One region of the Phosphitispora fastidiosa genome, then DNA from elsewhere that is predicted to be linked to it. Evidence: riboswitches for the same ligand, from Rfam matches in the RefSeq annotation. Region 1 holds a riboswitch; each other region holds the start of a gene.

Region 1 (9,695 bases):
TTACCGTCCGGAATAATACCAATGTGCTTAGGCAGACGATTAAACTGTGGTAATTGCAAACAGGTCATTTCCTTCCTCCAATGGATATGCTTAAGTAAATATAGTATTTACCGGTTGGCTGACGTTATACCATACCACAGCAAAGCTGCAAAAAGAAGTCAGAATTCAGGAGTCAGACCGCCTGTTTTCTCAATGACCACACCATAAACTCTCCCGGCTGCCTCAATTGACACAATGCCATCCCGCACATCCTGCAGCACCAGCTCAGGGTCCCGTTCCATAGGGCTGCCCCAGCCGCCGCCCCCTGAAGATACCAGCATCACTGAGTCTCCGGGCTGCAGCTGCCGCGGACTCTCCTTGCTCTGCAGCGGGACCTCCTCCTCACATGTATAGAGGGATGCCCTGTTAAGGCTCCCGGTTTCTCCCCCTTTCAGGCCATATGGGGGAATCTTCATCCCATCACCAAACATAGCAATTCCCGGCTTGGGGTCATAAAACCGGATGGCATACCTGATGCCCGGCCCGCCGCGATAACGTCCCGGTCCTGCCGTATCAGGCTCCATTTCGTGACAGAGGGTAATATGCGGATACTGCACTTCATTGGACTCGATATTTGGTGTCCTTACTCCCCCGTAATTGGATATCGGTGCCATATAGGGACTGCCATCCAACCCGTCCATAGCGCCGCCCGACCCCAGGGCACAGAAAGCGAAACCAACATAGAACCTCTCTGTACGGGGGTCCACTCCGTAAAATGACGGACCACAGTACCGGCCAAAACCTGCCGGTATCTGCTCCGGAACTGCTGCCGCCAGGGCTTTGAAAATAGCGGCAATAACCTCTCCGGCCGGAGTAAGGGTGCAGAGGGTGACCGGGGCAGGTGGCAGTGGATTTACCAGGGAGCCCCTGGGGGCATTAACCGTGATAGCCCGAAAAGCCCCTCCGTTTCTGGGAACATCAGGCCCCAGAACCCATAATACAGCTATACAGGCTGCAGTTGTGGTAGTTACAATTGATGTATTCACAAACCCCCTGACCTGGGAGTCAGTCCCCGAAAAATCCACCGTGAGGCTGTCACTCTTTTTTATGACCCTGGCTTCGATACGAATGGGCTCCTCCTGAAAACCGTCGTCATCTACTAACTCAACACCGGTAAAAATCCCCTCCGGCAAAGCTGCAATTCGTTCCCTGGCCAGCTTTTCAGCCTGGTCCAGGATCTCTTCAACTGTCCGGCAGATGACGCCTGCCGAGTATTGCTCAAGCATCTCCAGAAGGCGCCGGCGGCCTATCCGGTTGGCCCCCGTCTGGGCTAACAGGTCACTCCGCAGCATCCCGGGATTCCGGGTATTATAAGTTATCAGGTCCAGGACTTCCTCCACCATGACGCCCCTGTTGACCAGCCGGAGGGGCGGAATGCGCAGCCCTTCCTGAAAAATCTCCGTGGCCTTGGGGTTATAGCTCCCTGCCGCTGATCCCCCGATATCCCCGTGGTGTGCCCGGCTGACACAGAAAAAAAGCAATTCTCCCCCGGCGAATACAGGAGTGATTATGCCTATATCAGGCAGGTGATTGCCTCCGTAATAGGGGTCATTAACGATATATGCATCCCCGTCCGCTATCGTGTCCCCATAACGTTCCAATACTGCCTGGACGCTAAAGGAACCTGCTGTGGCCAGAATAGGGATACCGCTTAGCTGGGACACCAGTTCACCCCTGGCATTACATATCCCACAGGCAAAATCACAGGCCTCGGCAAAAATAGGCGAACGGGCCGACCGTTCCAGGACCAGGCCCATTTCCCCGGCTATACTGTCCAGGCGGTTGGCTATTACCGCCTGGAGGATGATACGTTCTGTACGGGTATCGGTATCTGGGCTCATTGGCCACCCTCCTTCCGCTTATTTACATTATTTGCTTCACGCTGCAGCGAAATACAGCCATGCCCCCCAGCCAATGCAGTAAAACCGGCAGGGACCAGGACAGTGGTATAAGTAAACTCCAGCAGGGCCGGACCAGGCACCTCCGGCGGCAGGCCAGAACCTGATACCTCCAGCGGCGGCTCCGCAGCGCCATAAACCTTTACCGTCTCCCATCCGGCGGGGTCTATCATAATCTCACGGGACCCCGTTACAGGACATTTCTGACTTTTACCGTTATCCCCTGTCAAATGGCTGAGACCGGGGTACACATATTCCCTGGCCTTCTCCCGGCATACCAGCCGGACATTGACGATTTCCCACGGCTTGCCGGGCTCGTCATAACCGAAGAGTTCCCGATGGCGCTCATGGAAAGTATTATTTATTTTTTTCACAGATGATAAATCAAACCTCGATTCCCCTGGATTGATACTAATCTCGTGATGTTGGTCCAGATATTTCATTTCCAGGGTCAGTTCCGTTTCCCGTTCCGAAATGGGAATCCCATACCTGTCCAGGTCTGCATTCCCCTGTGCCAGCATATCCCCAACCAGAGTATTCAGATTTCCGCAGTCAAAAGCCTCTGATGATACCAGGCAGGTTCTGGACATATCCAACCGGCGGGCCGCCCCCAGCATGCCCCAAGCGCAGAAAACAGGACCCTGCAGGGGAATAATAGCTTCTCTCATCTCCAGTTCATTGGCAATCAGACCGGCAAACAGCGGAAAAGCGCCGCCGGCAGCCACCAGGGCGAACTGCCGGGGGTCAAGCCCCTGCTGGACTGTAACCAGCCGGATGGCATCAGCCATTCTGGCTGCAGCAATGCGATATATGGCAAGGGCAGCCTTAGCTGTGTCCAGCCCCAGGGGAGCAGCCACCATGTCCCTGACAGCAGCGAAAGCCCTGTCATAATCCAGCCTAAGCCTGCCGCCCAGGAAACTTTCCGGATTAAGCAAACCCAGCAGCAGGGCGGCATCCGTAACAGTCGGTTCTGTTCCCCCGCGCCCGTAACAGGCCGGTCCGGGTACTGAGCCGGCCGAACGCGGCCCCACCATGAGCCGGCCGCTTTCATCAACTGCAGCCACACTGCCTCCTCCGGCCCCGATGGACCTGATATCAGTCATTGGTAACGTAACCGGATGACCGGCCAGCTCAGCTTCCGGCACCTGCCTGCACTTACCGTTCACTACCAGGGTCACATCAAAACTTGTTCCTCCCATATCAGCGACCACCAGATCAGGCTTTTGCAGGGCCTGTGCCAAGCCCTGTCCTCCCTGTGCTCCCCCTGCCGGACCTGACAAAAGGGTTTTTACGGCAAAGTTCTTTACCGTCCCGGCATCAGTCAGTCCGCCGCTGTTAAGCATCAGATAAATAGGCCTGTACCAGCCGTAAGCAGCCAGTTTTTCTTCAAGTATATTCAAATAGGCGGCCACAACGGGGGTCAGATAAGCATTGAGGACCACCGTGGAAGTACGTTCATACTCCCTGATCCGGGGTGACACCTTAGCTGAAGTGGTAATAAAAACCCCCGGCAGAAACTCCCGGAGTACTGCCGCAGCAGCCTCCTCATGGGCCGGGTTCTGAAAAGAAAACAAGAAACAAACCGCTGCTGCCTCCACGCCCTCTGCCTGAAGGAGGGCAGCCGTATCCTGCAGTCGTTTCCGGTCGAGGGGAATAACAACCTCCCCCCGGTAGTCCACCCGTTCCCTGATACCCAGGCGCAAACGACGCGGCACCAGGAGCCTGGGTCCCGGAGCCCGCAAATCCCACTGGTTGTCCCTGCGTGACCGCCTTATCTCCAGGGCATCCCGGAAACCTTCAGTGGTCAGCAGGGCAGTCCGGGAACCGCGTCCTTCCAGCAGTGCATTCAGGGCAAGGGTGGTCCCGTGAATAATCTGATCGGTTTGTTCCAGAAAAGCGGTCAGGTCCAGTCCCCAACAGCCTGCCATTTCCGCCAGGGCTAGAATTATCCCTTGCGCCGGGTTCTCCCTGTCAGTTGGACTCTTAAGCATCATCATCTGTCCGGATTCGCTCACAGCCGCAATATCTGTAAATGTCCCTCCAGTGTCAATGGCTACCCGAAACATGGTTTTCCCCCCAATCTGTCTTTCATCTGCCGGTCCTCCATCATTCATCTGCCGGTCCTCCGTCATTCATTTGCCGGTCCTCCGTCATTCATTTGCCAGCCCCAGGTCAGGCCAGAACCTCCGGACCCGGCTGCGTACGTTTTCATCAATTTCAATTGTAGGCACATAGCCGCTCATCGGCTTGGTAGCATCAATCCCCATTTTGGCCGTCCGGCTCAGTTCATCAGTTGACGGGTCCAGGGTGCAGCCCATCCCCAGGTGCTGGGGAACAATTGTTACCCCCCTGTCTGCCTGCAGGCGGGTAGCCATGGCCCAGAGGACTTCCCGCTCATCAAAGACATCTACATCCTCATCGACAACCACCACCATTTTGATATTATGGTCTACACCCAAAGCCGCAAAGATAGCCTGCTGGGGCTGACCCTCGGCAATTTTTTTCATGGATATGTAGCAGTGAAAAAGGCCGCAGGAAGAAAAGGGGGCATGAACAGCCTTAATATTTGGCAGGGTTCGGTTGAGGGCATTCAGGACATCTCCTTCCCTCTGAACAGCCACAATAGTGATGTGTTCTGCACTCATTCCGGGAGTGATGTCATGGAACATAGCTCTTTCCCGGTATTGGATCGTCTTGACCCGGAATACGTTTTCCGTACTGCGGTAGCAGGCATAATTGGTGAACTCGGCAAAAGGCCCTTCCTGCTCCCTAACCCCGGCCAGGATTTCACCCTCAAGCACAATTTCTGCCCAGGCAGGGACATCCAGGTTTACCGACCGGCATCCGGCCACTTCCAAAGGAGCTTCAAATAAGCCGCCAATGGCGCTGTACTTGCCTTCATGGTATGGTATCAGGGCCATTGAGCCTAGCGCAATATTAGGATGCACCCCGATGACTACGGCTGCTTCCAGGTTTTGGCCCCTCTCTTCGGAACGGCGGAAATACTCCCAAAGCCGCTGCCGGGAGTGAAAACTGATGCCCAGTTTATTGCGCCCCTTAAGCTGCATGCGGTGAAACCCCAGGGTTTCAGCCCCTGTCTCCGGATCACGGGCCACACAAAGACCGGAAGTGATATACGGTCCGGCATCAATAGGGAAATGGGTCAGAATGGGAAGCTGGGTCAGGTCAACCTGATCCCCCTCCAGGAGATTAGCCTGAAAAGGAGCCTTGTCGATCCGCTTGACACCCGGCCGCAGCTGAATCCTGCGGCCATATTCCGCAGCCAGGTCTTTTTCGGCCACTCCCATAGCCAGCGCCAGACGGCTGCGGGGAGCCAGGGCATTGGTAACTACGGGGAAACTACTGTCAGCAACATTTTCAAAAATCACCATCGGATAACGGTGCTTCTTTTGCAGATCCATCATCAGGGTACTAATCTCATATTCCCGGGAAACATGACCGGGAATCCGCACAACTTCACCCTTTGCTTCAAGTTTTTCAATCAGATCACGCCAATCCTGGTTCATAATCCGCCTCCTTATTTAACAAATAAATCTTTCTCGGAAATGACCGTGGCATATGGTGAGGTGTTGTATGAGATTTTCCTTGCACTGATGCCGTTATGAGTCTTGCTGCCGGGGGATTGCAGTTTAGACTCATAGGCGGCAGTGCGGAAAACCGCTACAATGCCTCACCATATGCACCCACGGTCATTTCCGGAAGCCTGCCGGTTATATCAATCCGGCCCTCTTCAGGGAATCGTAAATCATTTTTGTCAGTATTGTTGCTCCAATGATTCCAACCGCTGCAGTAACAGCGGAAGAAACCAAAACTGCTGTCAGGGGAAGCTTCAGGATAACATACAACCCGGCTCCAACACATATATTCCCGGAAATATTGGCCAGGCACTGGGCGATAAAATGATGGCTCCATTTTTCCATGGACAACTTTTGGGCTGCCAGGGAATAAGCCAGGGAACCCAGCCCGTTGGCAGGAATAAAAAACACGGCCAGTGGGGAAAGCCCAGAAGCCACTGCGATCAATGCCTGGATTTCTCCCATAATGATTCCTGCCGGCTGGCGGAATACCAGGGTAATCAGTCCGGTAAAGGTAGCCCAGGTAATCCCGCCAATGATAACCAGCGGCGGCCATACCACGGCATCAATGTGGTGGGCAATCTGCTGGACCAACACAAATGCCACACCCAAAACCACGGCTCCAACAAGAGCCCTGGTATCAGTCCTCCAAAAAGACTTGGCCAACATAGATACATTAACTTCCTGTGAATTTGTTTTCATTACGACAACCTCCTAAATGTTATTATGGTAAATTATCAGTAAACCGGCTGCAGCCATCAGAAGAATTGCAAGGGTTTCCCCCCGCGTGATTCTCAGTTCGTCAAGAAAGGTCCTCTCCCGGTGTCGCCCAAAGCCGCGCAGTTCCATGGCCAGAGCGGTTTCCCCTGCTCTCCTGAAGGACCGGAAAAGAAATGGCATGGTCACCGGCAGCAGGGCAGTAATTTTTTGGAAGGGATTTTTCATTGGCACCCCCCTGGCAGACTGGCTCTCCAGGATTGATGCCAATTCGTGTTCCATCAGGGGCAAAAACCTCATCGCCAATCCTGCCAGCATGGCAAAACGGTAGGGAACACCGACCTTAACCAGAAACAGCACCAGGTCGGACGGGGAAGTCCAATGTAAAAACTGCATCCCCGCCAGTACAATTGCAGCGAGGCGCAGCACTGCGGTTAAAGCAAGCGGGACAGCGCCGCTGTATATTTCCAGGGGACCTAAAACCAATATTGGGTAACCTTCCCTGCAGAAAAGCAGTTGGATAACCAGTAGCTGCAGCGCTGCCAGACCCAGAACCACAAAGGGATGATAAAAGGTCCGCAGGGATATCCCTGCCGCCAGTGAAGTGAGCAAAACGACTACAGGCAAAAGAGCCAGAACTCCGTAATTGGAATTCAACACCGCCAGAATTACAATCAGGGTCAGCCAGGAGAGCTTAGTCCTGGGGTCAAGCCGGTCAATCCATGTACCCCTGTTTTTATATCCTTCAAACAGCGCCAATGGCTGCCCCTCCCTCCAAAACGTCCCCGGGATTACTCTCGGTTCGCAAAATACGCCCGGCTGCAAAACTACTCCCCGTTCCAAAGTCCAGCCCAATACTGCGGAACTCCTCCAGGTGAGAACTCAATTGGGCAGTAGGGATATCGATACAAATTTGGTGTTTGAACATCCCCACTATCCGGTGGGCATATTGAGCTGCCAGGCCCAGGTCATGAGTCACCAGAAGGACAGCCCCCCCCTCTGCCGCCACCTGTGACAACAACTGCATAATAAGCTCGGCTGTTTCACGGTTAAGTCCTGAAGTGGGTTCATCGGCAATAATGATTTTGGGTTCAGCAGCCAGGATAGAGGCCAGAGCCAAGAGCTGCCTCTGACCGCTGCTCAGCCTTTGGGGATGCCGGCTGCGGTACTCAAAAAGTCCGGTAAACCTGAGGACACGGTTCACTCTTTGCATAACCTCATCGCGGGGAATTTTCCTTATCTTCAGAGCAAAAGCAGCTTCTTCCTCAACAGAGTTGGCAAATATCTGGTAGTCGGGATTTTGGAAGAGAAAACCCACTTCCCGGCGAATATCCCAGATACTGTTTTTATTCAACTCCCGGCCCAGCACCCTTACTACACCCTGCTGTGGGGAAACCAAGCCGTTAAAGTGTTTCGCCAGGGTAGTCTTTCCCGAACCGTTTAGCCCGACCAATGCGGCCACTTCCCCTATCCTGATCTCAAGACTGACATCTCTGCAGCCTTGCAGAGAACCCTCATAGGAATAACTGCAGTTTTCGAGAGAGGCTGCCGTTTCCCCGGGACCGCTGACCTGTAACAACCCTGGGGAAAAACCCGCAGCAGCACCAGACATAACCGGTGCCGGCCTTGCCGAATCCTGAACTATACACCCGTCATGCATAAGTATAAAACGAGTCCCGTATTCACTTAGTTCTTCCGGATGGTCTGTGACCAGAATAATACCACAGTCACCGCTGCGGCTCAGCCTGCCCAGCCTCTTATAAATATCCCTCCTTCCCGGCGGGTCCATCTCGGCTGCCGGTTGGTCAAGAACCAGCACTTTTGGCTTCATTGCCAGCACTCCGGCAAGTACCGCCCTTTGTGCTTCTCCGCCGGACAGCGTCTCCGGGGAACGGTCCTCAAACCCGCTTAATCCAACGAAATCGAGCGCTTCGTCAATCCGCCTGCTCACCTCTGCTCTGTCCAGGGCCATATTTCCAGGGCCAAAGGCAACATCTTCAGCAATAGTTGTGCTGAACAACTGGTTCTGCGGGTCCTGCATCATATAACCGACTGTTCCGGCCATTTCGGGCAGGACAGCCTCAGCAAGGTTGATCCCGGCAACTGTAACCTTGCCTGCCATATGTGCCGGGAAGAAATGAGGTACCGCCCCGGTCAGGCAGTGGCACAGCGCTGTTTTCCCGGAAGCCACCGGCCCGGAAATTACCACAAACTCCCCATGGGTGACCACCAGCTCTATATCAGAGAGCGCCGGCACATCCTGCCCTGCAAAAACCAGGCTTTTAATAGAAACGTCAACAAGTTTGGACACAACACACCCCCCTGCACCATGCTTAAAAACAGAAAAAATCCACGCCATCAAATGAGCGCGGACTTTACCTTCATCCAGGCCTGAACCGTGTCCGGCAGACCTGGCAGGGAAAATGCTGATTATAAACAAAAAACCACGCCATAAACTACTGGCGCGGATTTTTCCATCATCCCTCAACCCAGGCCGGCCTTACTCTCGAGACACGGCTTAGTATGTTCCGGGCAGGTCTCCTGACTCAGGGTCAACACCTCTCCTGCCCCTTCCCCCTTTAAAGGGTGGTATGGCAGCGGCTAACCTTCACAGTGGCGGGTCCGTCCGGGATTTGCACCCGGTTCCCTATTCTCCCTTGCGGGCACCTGGAACACTTGGATATTTAACTGTCTTTGTCTCTATTTTATAAATATCATCTGGTTGTGTCAACGTATTTTTTGCAATAAAAACAAAAGTTCATCACTTTCATCCGCCTTTTTCCGGCAATGTAAATAGTATAATTCAAAGGGAAAAAACTACTTTAGATAGAATATTAATGACAACGGCTATTTCGAAAGCCATATTAAATGGCAGAAGCCTTATTATGCAGCGTTTATTCACCGGACTGTTATTGAAAAGGATGTAATGAACCCAATGCTAAAAGTTATCCATGTGACTAAGAAATTTAAAAACACCACAGCGGTAGATGATATCAGTTTTACCCTTGACCCAGGCACCATTGTGGGTCTGCTGGGGCCTAACGGCGCTGGGAAAAGCACTACTCTGAAAACCATAGCGGGACTTCTGCGCAAGGATAGCGGTGAAATTACCATTGCCGGCCATGTAAATACCTCTACGGAGGCTAAAAAAAGGTTTTCTTATGTGCCGGAAACACCGGAACTCTATGAAATGCTGACAGTCCGGGAACACCTGCAGTTTATTGCCTATGCCTATAATGTCCCTGACTGGGCCGAAAAAGTGACCAAACTCTTTGCCAGATATGATCTGCTCGATAAACAGGATAAGCTGGCCAAAGAGCTTTCCAAAGGGATGAAACAAAACTGCTTTTCCGGGAGTTGAGTGAACAGGGGAAAACCGTTTTTGTCAGCACACACCTGTTGGACAGTATTGAAAATCTCTGTCACCGGGTACTTGTAATGAAAA
Region 2 (9,695 bases), on a different contig from region 1:
CATTGAAACCATTATTTGTGCTCTGGTTATCGTAAATAGTATCATCCCCCCGACGATTAACTATGAACACCCGGACCCCGAGTGTGACCTGTACTATGTGCCCAATAAGGCTGTAAGCCGTAATGTCAAGGTGGCGATGTCCAATTCCTTCGGATTTGGTGGTCATAATGCCACTGTGGTAGTGAAAAAGTATGAGTGATTTCCTGAATCAACTGAAAGCAAAATTAGGTATTGCATGGGATGACAGTAGTCACCTTACCCTGGCTCTTACCCATAGTTCTTATGCCCATGAAAACAAGAATGCTGAAATGGAGCATAACCAGCGGCTGGAATTTCTGGGAGATGCGGTACTGGAACTGGTTATCAGTGATTATCTTTACAGACAGTATCCCCAGTATCCTGAGGGAACCCTGACAAAGATCAGGGCAGGCATCGTATGTGAGCCGTCATTGGCAGAAGTGGCCGGTTCCCTGTGCCTGGGGGATTATTTGTATATGGGCAAGGGAGAGGAAAGGAGCGGGGGCAGGGAACGTCCCTCAATCCTTGCAGATGCCATGGAATCTCTTATCGGAGCAATCTACCTTGATCGCGGCATGGACACAACCTACCGGTTTATTCTGGATAAGCTGGGGCCGGTTATTGAGAGAGTTGTTAAGGATGGGGGTATTATCACAGATTATAAGACCCACCTTCAGGAACTTGTCCAGAAATACTGTGACAGCCCTCTTTCCTATGAGATAATAAAGGAGCATGGTCCCGACCACTGCAAGACCTTTGTTGCCGGAGTAAGTATCAGGGGCAGGCTGTGGGGCGAGGGAACCGGACGGACTAAGAAAGAGGCCGAACAGTTGGCGGCAAAAGATGTTTTAGAGAAAATTAATAATGGCGAACTTGATTTGGCAGGCTTGTGGAATAATGAATAAATCACATTATATTATTCCTGTCTTTGTTCCCGACCTTGGCTGTCCGCATCGGTGTGTTTTCTGCAATCAGAAGAAGATTACCGGACTGGAGCAGGTTCCCGACAGCAGGGAAGTGCGCAGAAAAATACAATCTTACCTGGAAACGATGCCCAAGGGTGAGGGGATTGTTAGGGAAGTAGCCTTTTATGGGGGAAGCTTCACAGCAGTGGATAAGGACTTGCAGAAGGAACTTCTGCAGCCCGCCTATGAATTCATGGTCAAAGGCGATATTAACAGCATTAGGGTTTCTACCAGGCCTGATGCGATATCGGAAGACATTTTGCTCCTGCTGTCAGGATACGGTGTTTCTACTGTTGAACTGGGAGTCCAGTCTATGGATGATGAAGTTCTCTGGAAGTCAGGCAGAGGGCATACCAGCAGAGATGTGCTGAGGGCCGCAGCCTTACTCAGGTCATGGGGTTTCAGCCTGGGCCTGCAGATGATGATCGGGCTTCCCGGGGCTGCAGAGGCAGCGGACCTGTTTACCGCGTCTGAACTGACAGCGCTGGCGCCGGATATGGTGAGGATTTATCCATGCCTGGTTTTAAAGGGGACACATCTTGAGGAACTGTATTGCAAAGGCGATTACCTTCCCCTGGAACTGTGGCAGGCTGTGCAGCGCTGCAAAAAAATCCTGGTTATGTTTGAAAAGGAAGGAATTAATGTAATCAGAATAGGGCTGCAGCCAAGTGAACAGATTAACCTCACGGGAGATGTGATAGCCGGGCCTTACCATCCCGCCTTTAGGGAGCTTGTTGAGAGTGCGGCGGCAAGGGATATGCTGGAACATCTCCTGGTGGAAGTGGCCGGTATTTCCCATGCCCGGGAAATAGTAGTTGAAGTTCCGGACCAGGATATTTCTGTGGTCAGGGGACATTCAGCAGGTAATGTAAAGTATTTGGCCCAAAAGATTGGTCTCAAGCGCCTGATTACCAAACCAAGCAGTGTTCTTGCCAGGGGCAGTATCAAGGTTGTTGGTATTGACGGACAACAGGCCTGTTACCAGATGCACAGGACAGAACTTTAGTAAGGGCTATCGACTGGTGACCAGCTAAAATGGCTAGTCAGCAGTCGGCAGCCCATATTTATTTACAATGAGGCAGATGTGTTCCGGAAGGCATGAGACGCCTGCGGGTACATCTGCCTTTTGTCTTTCCGCAGGTAAGAGCTACAGGTGGAGAGGGTTTTCCAAACTAATGTCGAATCATGAAAACATTGGTTTTTATGTTACTATACTGAGGAGGATTTTCATGAACAGGAACTTTTGCAGGCCGCTCAGCAAAGCTGTCTCAGTTATTGCAGTTATCACCCTGCTATGTCTTTCGGGACCCAATTTCGTTTCAGCACAGGAAAACAGCAACGCCGGTTCCTTAGAGTATCTGGACAGTATGATGGACTTCATTCAGGACAACTACCGGGATGATGTTTCTGACAGGCAGCTATTGGAGGGCGCGCTTAAAGGAATGTTTGCCGGACTTGACGACTATTCTGTCTTCTTTACTCCGGACGAAGCCAGTGATTTTATTTCAGACATGCAGGGTGAGTATTTTGGTATCGGGGTTATGATTTCAAAGGCTGGGGATTATGTGCTGGTCACCAAGGTGTTTCCCGCATCACCGGCTGAAGCTGCGGGAATTGTTCCTGGAGACCGGATTGTCGCTGTAGATGGGGAAAATATTATCGGTACTGCTATATATAATGCTTCAGCATTAATCAAGGGGGAGGCCGGGACTACGGTTGCTCTGGAGATTATCAGAGGCGGACAGCAGGGCGTGATAAAAGTTGAGGCCGTCAGAGGACCTGTCAGGGTCAACCCGGTTTCTTATGAAATAAATAATGAGATAGGTTACATAAAAATAGATGTCTTTAATGCAAACACCGCGGAATTTCTTGCTCCGGTCATGGAAGATATGGAGGACAGGAATATCAGCAAAATTATTCTTGACCTGAGGGGTAACCCCGGTGGAGAGGTGAATGAGGTAGTTGCAGCAGGCAGGTACTTTATCCCCAAAGGGCTGATTACCAGACTTGACTTCAAGTCTGAGGAGGCGGAAGACAGAGAATATTATTCTGATCTGGAAAAAGTCAGGTATGAACTGGTGGTACTGATAAACGGTATGAGCGCGAGCGCCAGTGAAATTCTGGCCGGAGCGGTTCAGGATACCGGAGCAGGGGTTTTGGTGGGAACCAGGACCTTTGGCAAATCGCGGGTTCAGAATGTAATTCCGCTCTTGACACCCGAGGCATCCGAAAAGTATCAGAAGCGGCTTGGAGTAAGGCTTGTGGACGGTTTTGAGCTGATTTCCCGGTATCAGGTTACTCCTGCCGATGATGAGATAATTGGGTGGGTGAAACTGACTACGGGAGAGTACTTTACCCCGGCAGGCAGGACTATCGACGGGGTCGGGCTGACACCGGATGTTGTTGTAGAGGACCCTGTATTGCTAAACGGAATCAGTGTTTACAATGTCAGCCGGCTTACCGTAAAATCCAAACCGACTCTGCATACCGAGAGTGTCGATGTCTTTAATGCAGAAAAAATACTGCAGATGCTTGATTACGATCTTGACGAACCTGATATGAAGTATGATGTGAAAACCGTAAGGGCAGTCGCCACATTCCAAAAGGATATGGGACTCTATTCCTACGGGGTGCTGGATTTTACCACCCAGAGCGCACTGAACAGAGAACTGGAACGACTCATTAAGGAGACAGACAAACAGTATGCCAAGGCGGTAGAGTTGTTGGACAGCTAGACCTAAACTTCGGTTAACATAAGCACTCTATTGATTAGACATGGAAGACACTCATTTCCTCAATCATATTATTGGCCCATGATTTCATAAACCCCATTTTTATCAGTTCATGGCAGTGGTAAATACTCTTTTTTAGTGATTCCCGGTCAAGCTTGTGGTTTTCGTAATGAACCTGGGCCAGGTTAGCATGTATCCAGGCGGTGTCTTCGTCATTTCCGGAAATCGACAGGGCATGGTCGAGCAGCCGCCGGGCAAAGTCAAGTTTGTTATCCGGAATTGCATTTGCCGCCGACGCCCAGAGCAGTTGGGCCCCGTTTTGGACAAGAAAACAGCTGTCACACCCGGGACTGCATACAGTCTTGTCCGGCGGACAGACGAGATACCTGGAATACTGTGCCAGATCCTCTTTGTCCGCAACAGAAAGGGAAAAGTAAAACTCTGTAAGCCCGTAGGATTTGATTGTCTGCATTAAATTTGGCAAATTAACCTGCTCCTTGATAAGGTATTTGCCGTTAGTGTTACCAATAATATACAAAATATGTGTTTGGCACTTGTCTTGTACGGACGAAATATAGCTATGATTGAAATTTTGTTTAGAAAAGATTAGGCAAGATATAATAATAAAGGGTGTTTTTGGAAGGGTAATTAATTTTTATGAAGAATATTATTTGAAAGATTATTGTTGGAGGGGTCTTATGAAAATTGAAGGACTACGGTTAAAGAATTTTAAGATTTTTAAAGACCTAAGACTCGTTAATTTACCGGATATGGTTGTTTTTTTAGGAGCGAACGGCTCCGGAAAATCAACTTTGTTCGATGCTTTTGGTTTTTTGCATGATTCCTTGATAGACAATGTAAGAGCAGCCTTAACAAAACGAGGCGGATTTAAGGAAGTTGTATCACGAGACCAGCAAGGACCAATCGAATTTGAAATTAAATTTAGGCCAGAACCGGGGGAACCATTAGTTACATATGAGCTCCATATTGGTTTAGACTGCTCTGGTCTGCCAGTAGTATCAAGAGAAGTATTAAAATATCGTCGTGGACAACAAGGTGCACCATGGCACTTTCTGGATTTTTCAAATGGCTCAGGGACAGCTATCGTAAATGAAAGCGAATATGGTAGATTAGGGGTAAAGGAAGAGCGTGAAGAACAAAAACTTGATTCGCCAGACATTCTTGCTATTAAAGGACTAGGGCAATTTCAAAAGTTTAAGCAAGTAGCTGCTTTCAGGAGATTAATTGAAGGGTGGCATGTTTCCGATTTTCATGTTCAAGCGGCTCGTGCTAGTGCTGATGCGGGTTACGCAGAACACCTTTCGCCTACAGGAGAGAACTTGCCACTAGTAGCGCAGTTTATGTATCAACATTATCCGGAAAAATTTAAGCAAATTTTACGCAAAATGGAATACAGAGTCCCAGGTATAAAGTCTGTAGAAGCAGTGGAAACTCCCGATGGACGAATAGTACTCAGGTTTCAAGATGGTTCTTTTAAAGACCCGTTTGTTGCGAGATATGTTTCTGATGGGACTATAAAAATGTTTGCTTACTTGTTATTATTGAATGACCCCAAGCCACACCCATTGTTATGTATTGAGGAACCTGAAAATCAACTGCATCCCGAACTTTTATTTGAACTTGCAGAAGAGTTTAGAGCTTACACACGAGCGGGAGGACAAGTGTTTATCTCTACGCATTCGCCTGATTTTGTTAACGGAGTTGAATTAAACGAATTATTTTGGTTAACAAAAAGTGATGGTTACAGTGAAGTTAAACGTGCATCCGACGATGAACTGCTCAGAAATTTAGTAGTTGAAGGTGATTTGCCAGGGGCATTATGGAAGCAAGGCTTCTTCGAGGGAGCTGGACCGCAATGAAGCATATAGTATTTTTATTGGAAGAGATTTCAATGAAAGCAGTTTTAGACGAAATACTTCCATCCATATTACCAGACGGATGTACCTTTCATACTATTAAACATGAAGGTAAAACAGACATGGAGAAATCAATTCCTCGTAAATTGCGTGCTTATAGAATTCCCGAAGTACAGTTTGTAGTGCTTCGTGACCAGGACAATAGTGATTGCAAACAGGTTAAACAAAGGCTATTGCAACTGTGCTTTGAAGGCGGACGAACTGATGCGTTAGTTCGTGTGGTCTGTCACGAGTTGGAATCATGGTTTTTAGGTGACCTTTCAGCAGTTGAAAAAGCTTTCAATTACAAAGGAATTGCTAGAAAACAAGAGAAAGCTCAATTTCGAAACCCAGATAAACTTGCTAACCCGTGCGAAGTACTGCAAAAAATGGTGCCCGAATATCAAAAATATAGTGGTTCGAAAAAAATTGCTAAATTCATGAAGATTGATACAAATTGTTCTTTGAGTTTTAACGCTTTTATCGAAGGGATTCGCAAGATTGTCGCAGCAAGCTAAATTCTTACTGCCCGGATGTTTCGTACTGTGGCATTTGGTGAGGTGTTGTACAAGATTTCCCCCGTGGCAGCGAGGAAAATCGGGTACAACACCTCATTATCTTACATGCCGATATCTTTAAAGGTCCCCACTTCATGAAGCATTTTTATTGATGCATCCAGCACCGACATGGCCAGGGCCGCCCCAGTGCCTTCCCCTAGTCTCATTTTCATATCCAGGATTGGCCTTAATCCCACGCATTCAAGCATGGTCCGGTGGGCCTGTTCTGCGGAACAGTGTGATGGAATCATAAAGCTCACCGAATTGGGAGCCAGTCTGGCGGCAATGAGAGCACCGGCGCTGGAGATAAAACCATCAACCACAACCGGAACCCTGCTTGCTGATGCTGCCAGTATGGTTCCGGCTATGCCGCCAATTTCCAGGCCGCCCACTTTTGCCAGGACATCAACAGGATCGTTCTTATCCGGACGGTTTAACTCAATGGCCTTCTGAATTACTACTGCTTTATTGGAAAGAGATTGGTCGTCAACACCGGTTCCCCGTCCGGTAACCTCTTCAGGGGTGAAACCGCCCAAAACCGAAAGGATGGCGCTGCTGGGGGTGGTATTACCAATTCCCATGTCCCCGGTACCCAGAACCCGGGCACCCTTGCTGATTTCATTATTGGCTATCTCAATTCCGGTTTCAATTGCCTTGACGGCTTCTTCCCGGGACATTGCCGGGCCCTTGAGCATATTATCGGTCCCGAATTTTATCTTCCGGTTGATGACCCCCGGGTGGTCAATTGGGGCAGCCACTCCGATATCAACGGGGACAATCTCTGCCCCGGCATGCCTGCCAAGTACGCAGACACTGGCAATTCCATCAGCAAAGGTTGGCATCATAGCAATAGTTACCATTGGGGGGAATGCGCTAACCCCTTCCTGGACCACACCATGGTCAGCTCCCATGACTATGATTACTTTTTTTCCTGTTTTGGGCATAGGGTCACTGTAGATGCCGCTAAGCTGAAGGACCATTTCCTCGAGTACGCCTAGGCTCCCGGGGGGCTTGATCAGATTGTTCAGCCTCTCCTGGGTCTGTTCCATGCTGGCACGGTCTAAATCCCCAATTTGCTGCAGGGTCTTTTCAAGTAAACTCATTTTTGTTTCCTCCTTGATTTTTAATAAATTTTTTTATTTAATTTTTTTTGTATATTCAAGGCTTTATACCTTGGATTCTTTATATGGTGAGATGTTGTACAAGATTTTCCTGGCACTGCCTTGTTGCCGGGGGGAGTGGCAGCTTAGACTCATAGGCGGCAGTGCGGAAAATCGATGCAATAGCTCACCATTCCCGCTCATTTCCAAGAGCTTACCTGCCGGAGAAAAACAAAAAGTTCACAGCTTATAAAGCTGTGAACTTTGCCATCATTCACCAATACCTGCATCATTCCACGAGATGCAGCAATATGACGGCTATGGCAGGTCTCCTGGCTTGTGATCATCACATGCTTTTCACCTTCCCCGAAAAACTCGAGTGGTCTGTTGAAGGCATGCTAACACTTACAGTGGCGGGACCGCTTGGGATTTTCACCCAATTCCCTATTCTCCTCATTAGAGGCACCAATAACCTTTGGGATATTTTTTTGTTTGAAAGTATATTATTATTATAAAAGAGTTGCCTGAAATTATCAATAAATAATTTTTAATATGTAATTAGAATTAAAATTGAGTTCTTCATAAACCCATCCTTTCTTTAACTTCTTTATTTATTGTAACATTAAAAGCCGGAAATTTCCCGGCTTTTGTAATTGTTATTAACGAATATCACAAAAACTGCGGCTCTGCATACCCTGATTAAAAAGGGTGAATTGTTGTGACCACCGTTTACTGTAATGAAGAGTGGTGCCGCTGGAATCGCTCCGGGAAGTGGTGTATCGCTAAAAAGGTGTGCATCAAAAGCCAAAATGGTCAACTGGTCTGTGAAACCAAAGAAATGTTTTTTGAAGAAAGGGACTGAGAAGGAAAGTGCCCTTTTTTTGTTGAATTCATTAAAACAGGAAAGCTTTAATTGATAAGTGTCATTAAGGCTGGTTTTTTCAAAATGTAAGGAGGAACCCTTTTGTACCTGAAGAGAATTGAGGTTCAGGGCTTCAAATCCCTGGCTGATAAAATAGAACTCCAGTTTACCCCGGGCATTACCGCTGTTGTTGGACCTAATGGGAGCGGCAAGAGTAATATTGCCGATGCTGTCAGGTGGGTGTTGGGTGAGCAGAGCGCCAAGACCCTCCGGGGCGCCAAGATGGAAGACGTAATTTTCTCCGGCAGTGACAGGAGAAAATCCGTAGGGATGGCTGAGGTATCTCTTACCCTTGATAACAGTACCGCCATATTTGCGCTGGATTATTCTGAAATAACGGTCACTCGGAGGGTTTATCGTTCCGGAGAAAGTGAATTTCTGATCAACAAATCTCCCTGCAGACTGAGGGATATCCATGAACTCTTCATGGACACCGGAATCGGCAGGGAAGGGTATTCCATTATTGGACAGGGCAAGATTGATGAAGTCCTCAGTACCAGGTCTGAAGACCGTCGAAATATTATTGAAGAGGCCGCCGGAATAGTAAAGTACAGGAGCCGTAAACAGCAGGCGGTCAAAAAACTTAATGACACAGAACAGAACCTGGTCCGTATCAGTGACATTATATCCGAACTGGGCATCCAGGTTGGCCCCCTTGAGGAGCAGTCCCAAAAAGCCGGGGAATACCTTGAGTACCGGAATGAGCTGGTTGAACTTGAGATTAACCTTTTGATTAATCAGATTGAGGACCAGAAACTGAAACTTGATGGGATTAATAATCAGGATGATGAATTGAGACAAAAGTTAATTGGCTTGGAGACCGGGTTAAGAAACCGCGAGTCAGAGATCGAAGAACATAAGCTTCATAACAGTAAACTTGATGAAGAAATTGCCGCCCTGCAGAAAGGTATCTATGATACCGGCAGCCTGATAGAAAAAAAGGAAGCCGAAATTACGGTGGCCCGCCAGAGACTACAGGATATCGGGAACCGGAAAGAGGGTCTCATCAGTGAAATAGAGGAACTGAAATGCAAAGAAGAGGCTGAGCGCAGCAGGCATGCCGGTGATGCCCGGTCTCTTGGGGAACTCAGGGGCAGGCTGGCTGATACAGGAAAAAAGCTGCAGCAGGCTGAGGATAAATTATTGCTGCTGGAACAGGAACTAGTGGAAGCACAGCAGAAAATCGAAGAAAAGAAGTCGGATATGATAGATTTGTTAAACGAGACTGCCGGAGTTAGGAATGCAATTAATTCCGGTGAAATAGAGGTTAAGAACCTGGGCCGCAGGATAAAAGACCTGGAGCAGCAGAGTGAGACCCTGAAACAGGAATACAGCCGGATTGTTGAGCGGGAAAAGGAACTGGATTTGGGACTGGGGGCTGTCAGAGAATCAATAACCGGCCGGAAAACCGAAAATGCCGGCTTTGAGGAGAGCAAAAACGGCTTCTCAGGTCAGCTGAAGAAACTGGCCGCAGACCTTGAACGG
Region 3 (9,695 bases), on a different contig from region 1:
TTCTTTAACACCGGTTTGGCGGTTTTGGAGGGTTCATTGTCTTCCCGAGGTCTGAATCCCATCCCGGAGAGCCTTTTGCGTCCCTCCCTTACTGTCAGGGGAGGCCTGTCACTTCCCGCACAGCAGAAGAATTCTGTCACCGGGGGGAGGATATACCGTTTATTCCTGATTGCCCATGCTGCAGCCTCCTGCGGGGTACCCTCATTTTTGATTTGTCCCCGGTCCATGACAATGACCCGGTCTGCTATATGAAAACACCGGTCCAGGCGCTGTTCTACCAGGACTATGGTCAATCCCAGTTCCTCATTCAGCCTTTTCAGGGTATTAAATACCTCTTCAGCCGCCACCGGGTCCAGCTGTGAGGTTGGTTCATCCAGCAGCAGCACTTTTGGCTGCATTGCCATTACAGAAGCAAGAACAACCTTTTGTTTCTGCCCTCCTGAGAGGTCACTGACAGAAGTATCCTTTAACCCGGAAAGATCAAAAAAGTTAAGTATTTCAGCAACCCTTTTTCTCATATCTACCGGGGACAGCCCCAGGTTTTCCAGCCCGAAGGCAATTTCCTGTTCTACTCTTGTTTTCACCAACTGCTTTTCAGGATCCTGGAATACCATACCCACATTCCTGAGGAGCTGCCTTCTATCCATCCTGTCTATGTCCCTGCCCCGGAACAGAACCCGACCGCCTATTTTCCCGCCATAGAAATCAGGCATCAGTCCGGCAAGGGCCCTCAGCAGGGTTGACTTTCCACATCCCGAATCACCCAGCAGGAGAAGGAACTCCCCGTCATCCACATTCATACTTACCTCGTCCAGAGCCGGACGCACCAAATCGGGGTAAATGTACGTCAAATTCTCCGTCCTATAAAGCTCCATCCTTTATACCCCCTTGCCAGTGCCGGCGGTACGGCCAGCATTATTGACAGAATAATTAATACCAAAACTTCTTCTCCGCTTCCCGGCAGGTCGCCCACCCGGGGATAAAACTCATAACTGCCTGCCCCAGATAATAGTCCGGCCATAGCTGTCAGCAGCGCTGCTGTAACTGCGACGGCGATCCAGGTATCCCGGGGACGCCAGACCTCTGTCACATAGCGTGTCGGCGGTCCGCTCCCAAATGCCCGCGCCTCCATAGCTTCTGCCGTATGCCAGGAGTTTTCCAGAGATGTTAGGAGCATTACCCTGAGAAAAGGAATCCGTTTTTTCCACCGCTGATATATCCCTCCGCTATCCAGGTTAACTCCCCTGGCCCGCTGGATATCGGCCACATTTCGCGCCTGAGCCGCCATGCCCGGTATCAGGCGAACAGTAAGCGCCAGCACAACTGCCGATTTCCTGGCTACCCGGGAGACTGCTGACATGGCCCGGTCAGGGTCCATCATCAGATTATACATCGCAAATACTGCAATCAGCAGGAACATGCGTAAAGCCATGTTCAGTCCGTAAAGCACCGCTTCCAGGGAAATATCCATCAGCCCGATAACCGGTATCCTGGGCCCGTGCCAAAGGATTGTCTGCCCTTCACGGCTTAGCAGAGGATTGATTACCAGGATAAATACTGACATCATCCCGGCAATTTTACCATACCCTTTCAGAGTTTCCCGCCCTTCCAGTTCAATAATGGTCCAGATTATAACAGCCAGCATGGCAGTAAGATATAGGGGGTTGCTGTAGATAACCGCCAACACCATTAATAAACCTGTATACAGAAATACGGTAACCGGATGCAATTTTTGCAGAAACAACCCCCTGTCCCGGTAAAAATACATATTTTTCACCTTCCCTGCATTGCTCAAGTACTGCCTTCACCCGGCATCACTCAGGTACTGCCTTCACCCTGCCTCCGGTTACCAATACGCCAACTTTCCGGCTCAACTGGGCCGGGCTGTCACAGATAATACTCACTGCACTGTTAAGCCCGGTGGCATCGACACCTGTTACCAGCCAGAGGGGATACCGGTCCCCCAGTCCCCGTCCGGTAGCCACAACAGCTCCCGTACCGGCTTTATATACACCTGCTTCATTGCGCTCATAATCAAGGGCAGTGAAGCTATCCTTGGCGAAATCAACATATATGCCGGTTTTCCGGCTGTTTTCATTGAGCTCAGCAAAAAAACTGCCTTTTTCCAGTTCAGGCCACAGGCCGACAATCACAGTCATCTTGCTCCTTTTGGCAGGGTCAACACCGGACAACGCTGATAAGGCTACCCGTGGCGCCCCCTGGCGCCTTAGTGCTCCGGCGACCTTTTCGGCCTGGGCCTCAGATCCAGGTGCAAAGGCAACCAGGGTCCCTTCATTTCTGCCGTCAAAACCATTTACAAAAGGCTGGGGATAGGCCCCAACAACCGCAGTGACAAATGAGCCGGAGCCCCAGTCATGATAGTCCCACCATATCCGGTCTCCTGACAGGGGGATGTAGTCACCTGCCCCTTCAGCCACCATAATCCCATTTACCCAGTAAAACCAATCCATTTTCCTACCGCCGAACAGCTTTCCGGTATAGCCTGACTGCAGGCCGTTAATGGCGTTTATGAAGCCTCCGCCATAGGCCGTATCAACCTCAAGGTTTGCTTTGACAATATCCAATACAGAAACGTTCCGGTTAACTGCAATCTGTTTATCAAGTAAAACTGATGAAGAAAAATTCTGGGTCACCCAAAGGGCTGCTTTGTCTCCTGTCGCCTCAGACTCGTTTTTTGCCGTGCCATCGGGTTCTTGTGCGGATACTGCCCCAGCAGGCTTATCTTGCGGACTGCCCGCTGCAGATCCGGAGTTATCCCTAGCTGTCTTGCCGGAGACTCCTCCACCGGAAGCCCCCGCAGCCGCTGTTCCGGATGCACTGCCCACCGCCGCTGAAGTGTCCTGCGCCTGACCGTTGGCATTTGCTGAAGAGACTCCACCGGCACCCGAGCCTGTTTCATTAGAAGAGTTCCCGCCTTTTTGAGCTACCGCAGCCCCTGCAGTGTCCAAAGCTTCCTTCCCGGAATCCCCGGAACTGCATCCCGCAGCGCCAAATATGAAAGCAAGTGCAATCACTAAAACCCAAAACCTCTTCATACCGGATCCCCCTCGTTAATTAATTACCAGTTTAGTTCCAGCATTCGGTGGATAACTACCGCACATTGAGCCCTGGTAGCCTGACCGCGTGGGCGGAAGTCCCCTGCGGGAAAACCGGTTACCAAGCCCTGCCCGGCAGCAGCGGCTATGCCGTCAGCGGCCCATGATGATACATTATCCCGGTCACTGAATGAAAGCTGTGCTCCTTCGGCTTCTAATTCCATAGCATTAGCAATAATCACAGCCAACTGTTCCCTTGTAATCATATCATCGGGTCCGAATCTGCCGTCTCCATAACCCTTAATCAGCCCAGCCTGGACGGCGGCAGTCACTTCGGCGGCATACCACTTGTTCGAGGGCACGTCTTTAAATTCTGCAAACTCAGATACATCCTGCTTCAGACCCAGTGTCCGTGCCATCAGGGCCACCAATTCCGCCCTGGTGATAGACCGTGCCGGCTCAAAATTCTTCTCACTGGTTCCATTTATAATACCGGCACCTGCGAGGGTTTCTATACTCCGGTAGGCCCAACTGTATGTGTCGGCAGTAACGTCTGCAAATTTTCTGGCAGCCTCTCTGCCAAAGACCGCAAAATCTGTAAAATGTTCCACTCTCACTGCCATTACCCCATTTTGGGCATCATAAACGGCAGGGATGGAGACCCATTGTTTCTTGTCTGTATCATACCAGGCCAGTGCCAGGTTCTCCGGTTTCACCTGAGGAGGTATAGCAACTCTGATTCGCAGTATGGCTGGAGTATCAAATACTGTTCCGTCAGGACCAAAACTGTAGACCGAAGAAACAGCCCTGAATCCGGTAGGAACAACCTTTTCCGCATCACCGGAAAGACTGTTTTCCTGAATAGTTAACTTAGTATTGCTGTCAAGCGCTCCGGAAGGTATCTCCAGGGCAATTTCGTTCAAACTGTCAGTAACAGTAACATCCTTGCTTGAAGATACCGTCTGGCTCAAATCAACAACATTCCCTGCCAGCCTGGTCTTTATTTCCTTTCTTTCACCCCAGGCCATCGTCCGGTCATTATCCAATACTATCACGGCAATAGCTGCCTGGCCCAGTGGTCCCAGTTCTTCACCGTCTTTCAGGCCTAAAGTTTCCTCTATTTTATCCAGAGTCTCTCTGGCATCATCGGAAAGTTCTGCATTATCCAAATCACTCTGAGTATTAGCCTTTGTTCCATCTTCAAGGGGGATGTCCTCCCATTCAGGACCTGTAGAATTCATACTGTCACTGTACCACCAAATGATGCGATCCCCTTCGTCCACAGAGGCGTAAGCAGCAGGGCCGGTACCGGGCCTGTCATTGACCTTGTACATCCAGCCGTTCATCCCGCTGTTAAGCTCGCCCTCGATGCTTTCAACCTTCCCGCCACTCTCAATAAAACCGAGATCATATTCCTTACCGGTTGCGTCAAGAGCCCCCAGGACGGTCAGTCCATATTCACTATCCTCATTTACAGTAACCTCGTCACGTCCCAGAATAGGTTTTTGGACTCCTTCCTTGCCTACAATGGCAATTTCAACTTCAAATTCTTCTTCAGGTGTAGTCCCGGGATTACTGCCGCCAGGGGTTGTGGGGTCATCATTATCCCCGGTATCATAAGCAACATTAACTGTGCTAAAATCAACCCAGCTAAAGCTGTCGTTGTATTCCAGCAGTGCTAGCAAAGCCGGCACTGTTGAACCGACATTGCCGGCATAACTTTCCTTATCCCCAAAGCTGCCGTCTGAATTCTGGCATTCCTGCAGCAAAAGGTGGTCTATAAGACTATTTCCATCTTGTATCCATTCCGGCCCGGCTGGATTTCCCCCTGCCGCCAATACTGCCAAAACAGCTTCCGCAGTATCGACAACCGGAATATCCCAGCCCGGGCTGCCATTGATTGCCCCGGTCTCAAGCTGCTTCGATTTCAGCCAGGTCAGGCCGTCCTGAACCGCCTGCCACGTGGCCGAAGCTTCAGTATTAGCCTCCGGAAAATGAGTCAACACATAAATTGCCTGAGCACTAGAGACTGTATCCACACCAAAGGAATGCATCCAACTGCCCTTGTCCGGGTCCACCTCTGTCTGGGCATCAATCAGCCAGTCTCTGGCCGCCGCCCTCTTTTCAGCAGCCAGCATATCCCATCCGTCTGCCAGGGTCAGCGCCAGGTAAGGCCACATTTCGTTATATATTTCCCCATCGGAGAAATTCCCGTCTTCCAACTGTTTGGTTGCAATCATCCCAACCAAACGGCTGCGTTGCAGGGCGGCATTTTCACCTGTCATCCCGCTCAGACTGACAAGTGCTTTAGCCGTGTCAATCACGGTATCCGCTTCCGTTACTCCCGCAGCTTTTGCAATTATCCTGTCCGCCAGGGTATCACCGCCCCTGCTCCATTGGCCGGAAGCTATATCCTGAGATGCAAGGCTTAGGGCAATAGAAGCCCTTTCGCCGCCATATTGTTCTAATAAGTAGGTATCGTTTTCGTCAGTCCCGTCATCTAAGTACTGGTCATTCAGGTATTTCAGCCCGTTTTCCACAGTACCCACGATATCCGCATTCTCCATGGCAATACACCCGTAAAGGACTGCGGCAGCACTGCCAATATTTTGGGAACTTCCAAAACTGCCGTCATCTTCATTGAAGGTTCCTGTCAGCAGATATGATACCGGATTCACCCGGGTTGCACCTGATGTTTTGGTCCAGTGATCACCTTCAGGGTCACAACCGGTCTCCCGCAGCATTACTATCAGTTCTGCGGTGTCAACTGCGGCATCATCCCAGACGTAAAACACACTGTCGTCATCCTGCTGAACTCTAATAAGATAATTTAAACCATTATAGACAGCTTCCTCGACAGTTGGGTTAGTATCGGCTTCAGGGAAATAACCTAGCGCACGTACTGCCTGAATACTTGACAAAACATCTTCATAATATGTGCCGAAAAAGCTTTCACCCCATGACCCGCCATATACTGCTTCAGTGGTACTCTGTTTGGATAATATGTATGTTACCGCGTCAGTTGTATTGATATCAGCAATTTTACCCGCTTCACCAAGGGCAATATATGCCCACATATCACTGTAGACACTGTCTTCAAAAGAGCCCTGCCCAGGTTCAGATATCTTCTGCCGCCCTGCCAGGATGCCTGAAAGCCGGTCAGTTCGTGAGGTGTCATCCCAGGCGTTAACTGCCAGCAATAACTGGGCAATTGTTTTGGTCTGAGAGTCTAACACCCATGCTGACTCAGAACCGGTATAGACTTCCCCGAGAGACTTCAGGGCAATCAGAGCCTCGGCAGTGGCGGCGGTACTGTCCCACTGCACCTTAACTGCTGCCGTATTAGCATCCTGAACACTTCTCAAGTATGCCAGCCCTCCCTGAATATCCGGGTACACCTGACTCTCATTGTCGTGAGCCCCGTCAAAGAAGCTGAGAGCTGTAAGAATCTGGGCCGTCAGGTCTGCTTCCTTGGGTTCCCAGCCACCCCAGGCAATGCCAATGGAATTGCCATAGTAATCATTGACTACAGTCTTGAAGCTGTTAATATAAGCCAGCGCACCTTCCTCATCAATACCGGAAAGGGTGCCAGTCCTGCCGAGAGCAGTCAGGACAACCGTATTATCGTAAATACTGCTGCCAAAGTAAACCTGTCCGGAAACCGTACCCGCCTTTCCCTTGATAGCGTCAGCCAAATCAGCAATAACTTCAGCCGATTCCGGAGCAGCGGCATAGAGGGCACTGAGTTCTTTGGCCAAATCTGCCGCACTGAGGTTCGCACTGTCGGCAGCAGCGGCGGTTGCAGAGCTAATAACTGTTTCCCCTAAAGACAGCCCGTCATATACCCAGTCACCCACTTCAGAGATGTCTTCACCTGCTGCAACAAGGGCTTCCACACAGCGATAATCAAAATCCCACCCCGCGGCCTCATAAGTCAGTTCCCCGTCTTGATAACCCAGAGCCTTGAAATAGTTAACGGCATTGGTTATGGCATCATTCACCCTGATGGCAGCCGCGGATTCAGGCTCAAGGTCGCCTCGTGTCACAGCCAGAGCCTGCAGAGCTGTTCTGGTCCCATACATATTGGCATATGGTCCAAAGCTGCCGTCATTGTTCTGGGTGGCTGTAATATAGGATATCAAATTAACATCATCACCTACCAAGTCGGTCAGATCTTGGATTTCGCGTTTTAGGCTCTTACCGTCTCTGATCCACTGCCCGCTTGTAAGGTCTTCTCCGGCAATTGTCAGTATGTAAGCCGTATACCCATCAATACCTTCTCCAGATACAAACTTCCCATTGATAAATTCAACAGCTTTATCAGCTAACTCATCAGCGGAATAAGTAACAGTGCTTTCCTCGGCAGCAGCAGGTTCAGTTAAACCTACCGGAACAATACTGCCAAAAAGAAATATAAATATCAGCAAACCGATAAAACCTTTATTAAGCTTATGCTTTTTCATTCTGTCTCAACCCCTAAATAATTAGTATTCAACCAAAGTAATGTCCTCTGACAAACTAAAAAATCTCCCCAGAAATCTATGGAGAGATTAATATCAGGTATTCTCATACCCCACCCCCCCATCTGTCGTGGGTCCAGTGAACTTAGAACAAGCAGGTCTCCTGACTCAGGTTCACCACCCCTCTGCGCCTTCCCGGAAAATTTCCAGTGGCATTCTGCAGAGAGGCTCCCCTATACAGTGGCGGGACCGCGCCGGACTCACACCGGCTTCCCTTTTAAGCCCTCCTCCTGGTGGAGGCAGAGGCACTCATTCAATACATTTATTTGATTTTTGTGTGTTTAGCCTGTTCAGTGGCAGGAAAGAACGAAACTCCCTACCCATGGCAGAGAGTTATATGTCAGGCATACCGAAAATCCAACCCTCCCATCCGTCGTGGGTCAGTGATCTCAGAACAAGCAGGTCTCCTGACTCAGGTTCACCGCCCCTCTGCGCCTTCCCGGAAAATTTCCAGTGGCATTCTGCAGAGAGACTCCCCCATACAGTGGCGGGACCGTGCCGGACTCACACCGGCTTCCCTTTTAAGCCCTCCTCCTGGTGGAGGCAAAGGCACTTATTCTGCTTATTTTGTAGTTTTTTTGTTATTCCGCTTTGATATAATTATTGTAGCATGACAAAGACTGCCATGTCCAGAAGATTTTGTATTTGATGTTTACTCAGTTTTCTCCAGGATAATTCTGTGGTTCACCAGGGCCATTTCCTTAATCCTTGCCCTTACCAGCTTTTGCTGCCCAAAAATGTTTTCCAACAGAATGCCATCTTCACGTGAAACAACTTTATCCACACTCTCCAGAAACAGCTCCTCAACACCGTCTTTTAAGATATACGCATTTGCCTCACACACCTGTACCCACCTCCAAAATCTTCTTAACTTCATGCACCGCAGCCTCAACCAAGTGCGGCAGCGGTTCTTCCCTAATCCTGACTATTTTCACACTGCTTCGGGTCAATGGAAGTAATATTTTCTGCGCACTGCTCCCGACTACAGCTTCAGCCATAGGTGCCGTAAATTCGCCAAGCATGGAATTTGGCATGATGATATTGATTGTACCCATTATCAGGTCCGCTTTTGGGGAGTTGTAAACAACCGCCGCTTCACCGCTGGCCCCTTCATTGGCCCCGGCCTTTATCATCTGGGCAGCAGCCAGGGCATTTGTCCCCAGGGCAATTATCTCTGTATCCTCAGGAAGGTCTTTTCTGAGCCTTTCGACAATAACCCTTCCGATTCCTCCCCCCTGTCCGTCGATTACCGCAATTTTCACTGACGGCCACCTACACGGCGGGATTTCCTGATATATATTTTTCCGACCCCATACATCACAGCAAAAGTAATTAGGGTACCGGCCACACCTGCAAGGCTGCCGGCAGTAGTCTCATTTTTCACTCCGGGCATAACATAATCAGGCATGGGGGATTTAACCACTTGTTTTCCTTCACTAAGGTGAAGGAACCCTTTATCTTCAGCTACCCGTTCCAGACCATCAGGACTTGTGGAAGCAAAGGGAGAGAGAAAAGCCGCAATAGCCAGGGACACTAAGAGAGCTAAAAAAACACCTTTTTTCATATATATCACCTCACGCCTTCTGTTTTTGAAAAACCAGCTCGGATTTAACCTGGGTAAGATAGGCCACCACAACTGATGTTATCAGACCTTCACCTACACCGATCAGCACATGCCAACCCAGCATGGCAGGGAGAGCAATATTTAGGGTAACATAGCCGGAAAACACAATCAGAAGGGTCCCAACCACCGATGCCGCAATTGTTGAACACCAGCCAGCCAAAAAAGTTGCTCCCAGCACTCTGATCCGATCAGTTGATTTCCCTGCAAAAAGCCGATACACCCACCAGCCTACCCAGGGCGCCACAATTCCCATCAGCAGAATATTTCCTCCCAGCGCTGTTAAGCCACCGTCCAGGAAAACCAGGCACTGGATTATCAGGACTGTTGTCATTATCAGGACAGCGCTCCACGGTCCCAGCAGTATTGCTGCCAAGGCCGCTCCCAAAAGGTGTCCCGAAGTCCCGCCGGCGATTGGAAAATTTACCATCTGGGCTGCAAAGATAAATGCAGCCATAACACTCATTTTGGGTATCTGCCGGTCATCAAAAACCTTTT

Evidence for each region. Region 1 has a riboswitch for cobalamin ahead of Ga0451573_RS05125 (ABC transporter ATP-binding protein). Riboswitches for the same ligand answer to the same signal wherever they lie in the genome.
Region 2: another riboswitch for cobalamin. It lies ahead of cobT (nicotinate-nucleotide--dimethylbenzimidazole phosphoribosyltransferase); the one in region 1 lies ahead of Ga0451573_RS05125 (ABC transporter ATP-binding protein).
Region 3: another riboswitch for cobalamin. It lies ahead of Ga0451573_RS03755 (S-layer homology domain-containing protein); the one in region 1 lies ahead of Ga0451573_RS05125 (ABC transporter ATP-binding protein).

The regions. Positions count from the first base shown of each region.
Region 1 covers NZ_JAHHUL010000003.1:243,001-252,695, reverse strand. The annotation lists gene uppS (polyprenyl diphosphate synthase) at 1-68, opposite strand, end outside; gene Ga0451573_RS05150 (hydantoinase B/oxoprolinase family protein) at 159-1,880, opposite strand; gene Ga0451573_RS05145 (hydantoinase/oxoprolinase family protein) at 1,877-4,051, opposite strand; gene Ga0451573_RS05140 (UbiD family decarboxylase) at 4,088-5,464, opposite strand; gene Ga0451573_RS05135 (hypothetical protein) at 5,669-6,235, opposite strand; gene Ga0451573_RS05130 (energy-coupling factor transporter transmembrane component T family protein) at 6,248-7,009, opposite strand; gene Ga0451573_RS05125 (ABC transporter ATP-binding protein) at 6,996-8,561, opposite strand; cobalamin riboswitch at 8,765-8,936, opposite strand; gene Ga0451573_RS05120 (ABC transporter ATP-binding protein) at 9,186-9,611, shown strand; gene Ga0451573_RS05115 (ATP-binding cassette domain-containing protein) at 9,608-9,695, shown strand, end outside.
Region 2 covers NZ_JAHHUL010000001.1:370,697-380,391, reverse strand. The annotation lists gene fabF (beta-ketoacyl-ACP synthase II) at 1-199, shown strand, start outside; gene rnc (ribonuclease III) at 192-923, shown strand; gene Ga0451573_RS01880 (elongator complex protein 3) at 916-1,989, shown strand; gene Ga0451573_RS01875 (S41 family peptidase) at 2,213-3,718, shown strand; gene Ga0451573_RS01870 (hypothetical protein) at 3,753-4,199, opposite strand; gene Ga0451573_RS01865 (AAA family ATPase) at 4,414-5,595, shown strand; gene Ga0451573_RS01860 (DUF4276 family protein) at 5,592-6,149, shown strand; gene cobT (nicotinate-nucleotide--dimethylbenzimidazole phosphoribosyltransferase) at 6,251-7,291, opposite strand; cobalamin riboswitch at 7,594-7,774, opposite strand; gene smc (chromosome segregation protein SMC) at 8,253-9,695, shown strand, end outside.
Region 3 covers NZ_JAHHUL010000002.1:296,846-306,540, forward strand. The annotation lists gene Ga0451573_RS03740 (ABC transporter ATP-binding protein) at 1-875, opposite strand, end outside; gene Ga0451573_RS03745 (energy-coupling factor transporter transmembrane component T) at 848-1,768, opposite strand; gene Ga0451573_RS03750 (DUF4430 domain-containing protein) at 1,815-3,056, opposite strand; gene Ga0451573_RS03755 (S-layer homology domain-containing protein) at 3,080-7,519, opposite strand; cobalamin riboswitch at 7,653-7,844, opposite strand; cobalamin riboswitch at 7,957-8,148, opposite strand; gene Ga0451573_RS03760 (CooT family nickel-binding protein) at 8,229-8,420, opposite strand; gene Ga0451573_RS03765 (DUF3842 family protein) at 8,413-8,838, opposite strand; gene Ga0451573_RS03770 (PDGLE domain-containing protein) at 8,835-9,140, opposite strand; gene Ga0451573_RS03775 (energy-coupling factor ABC transporter permease) at 9,151-9,695, opposite strand, start outside.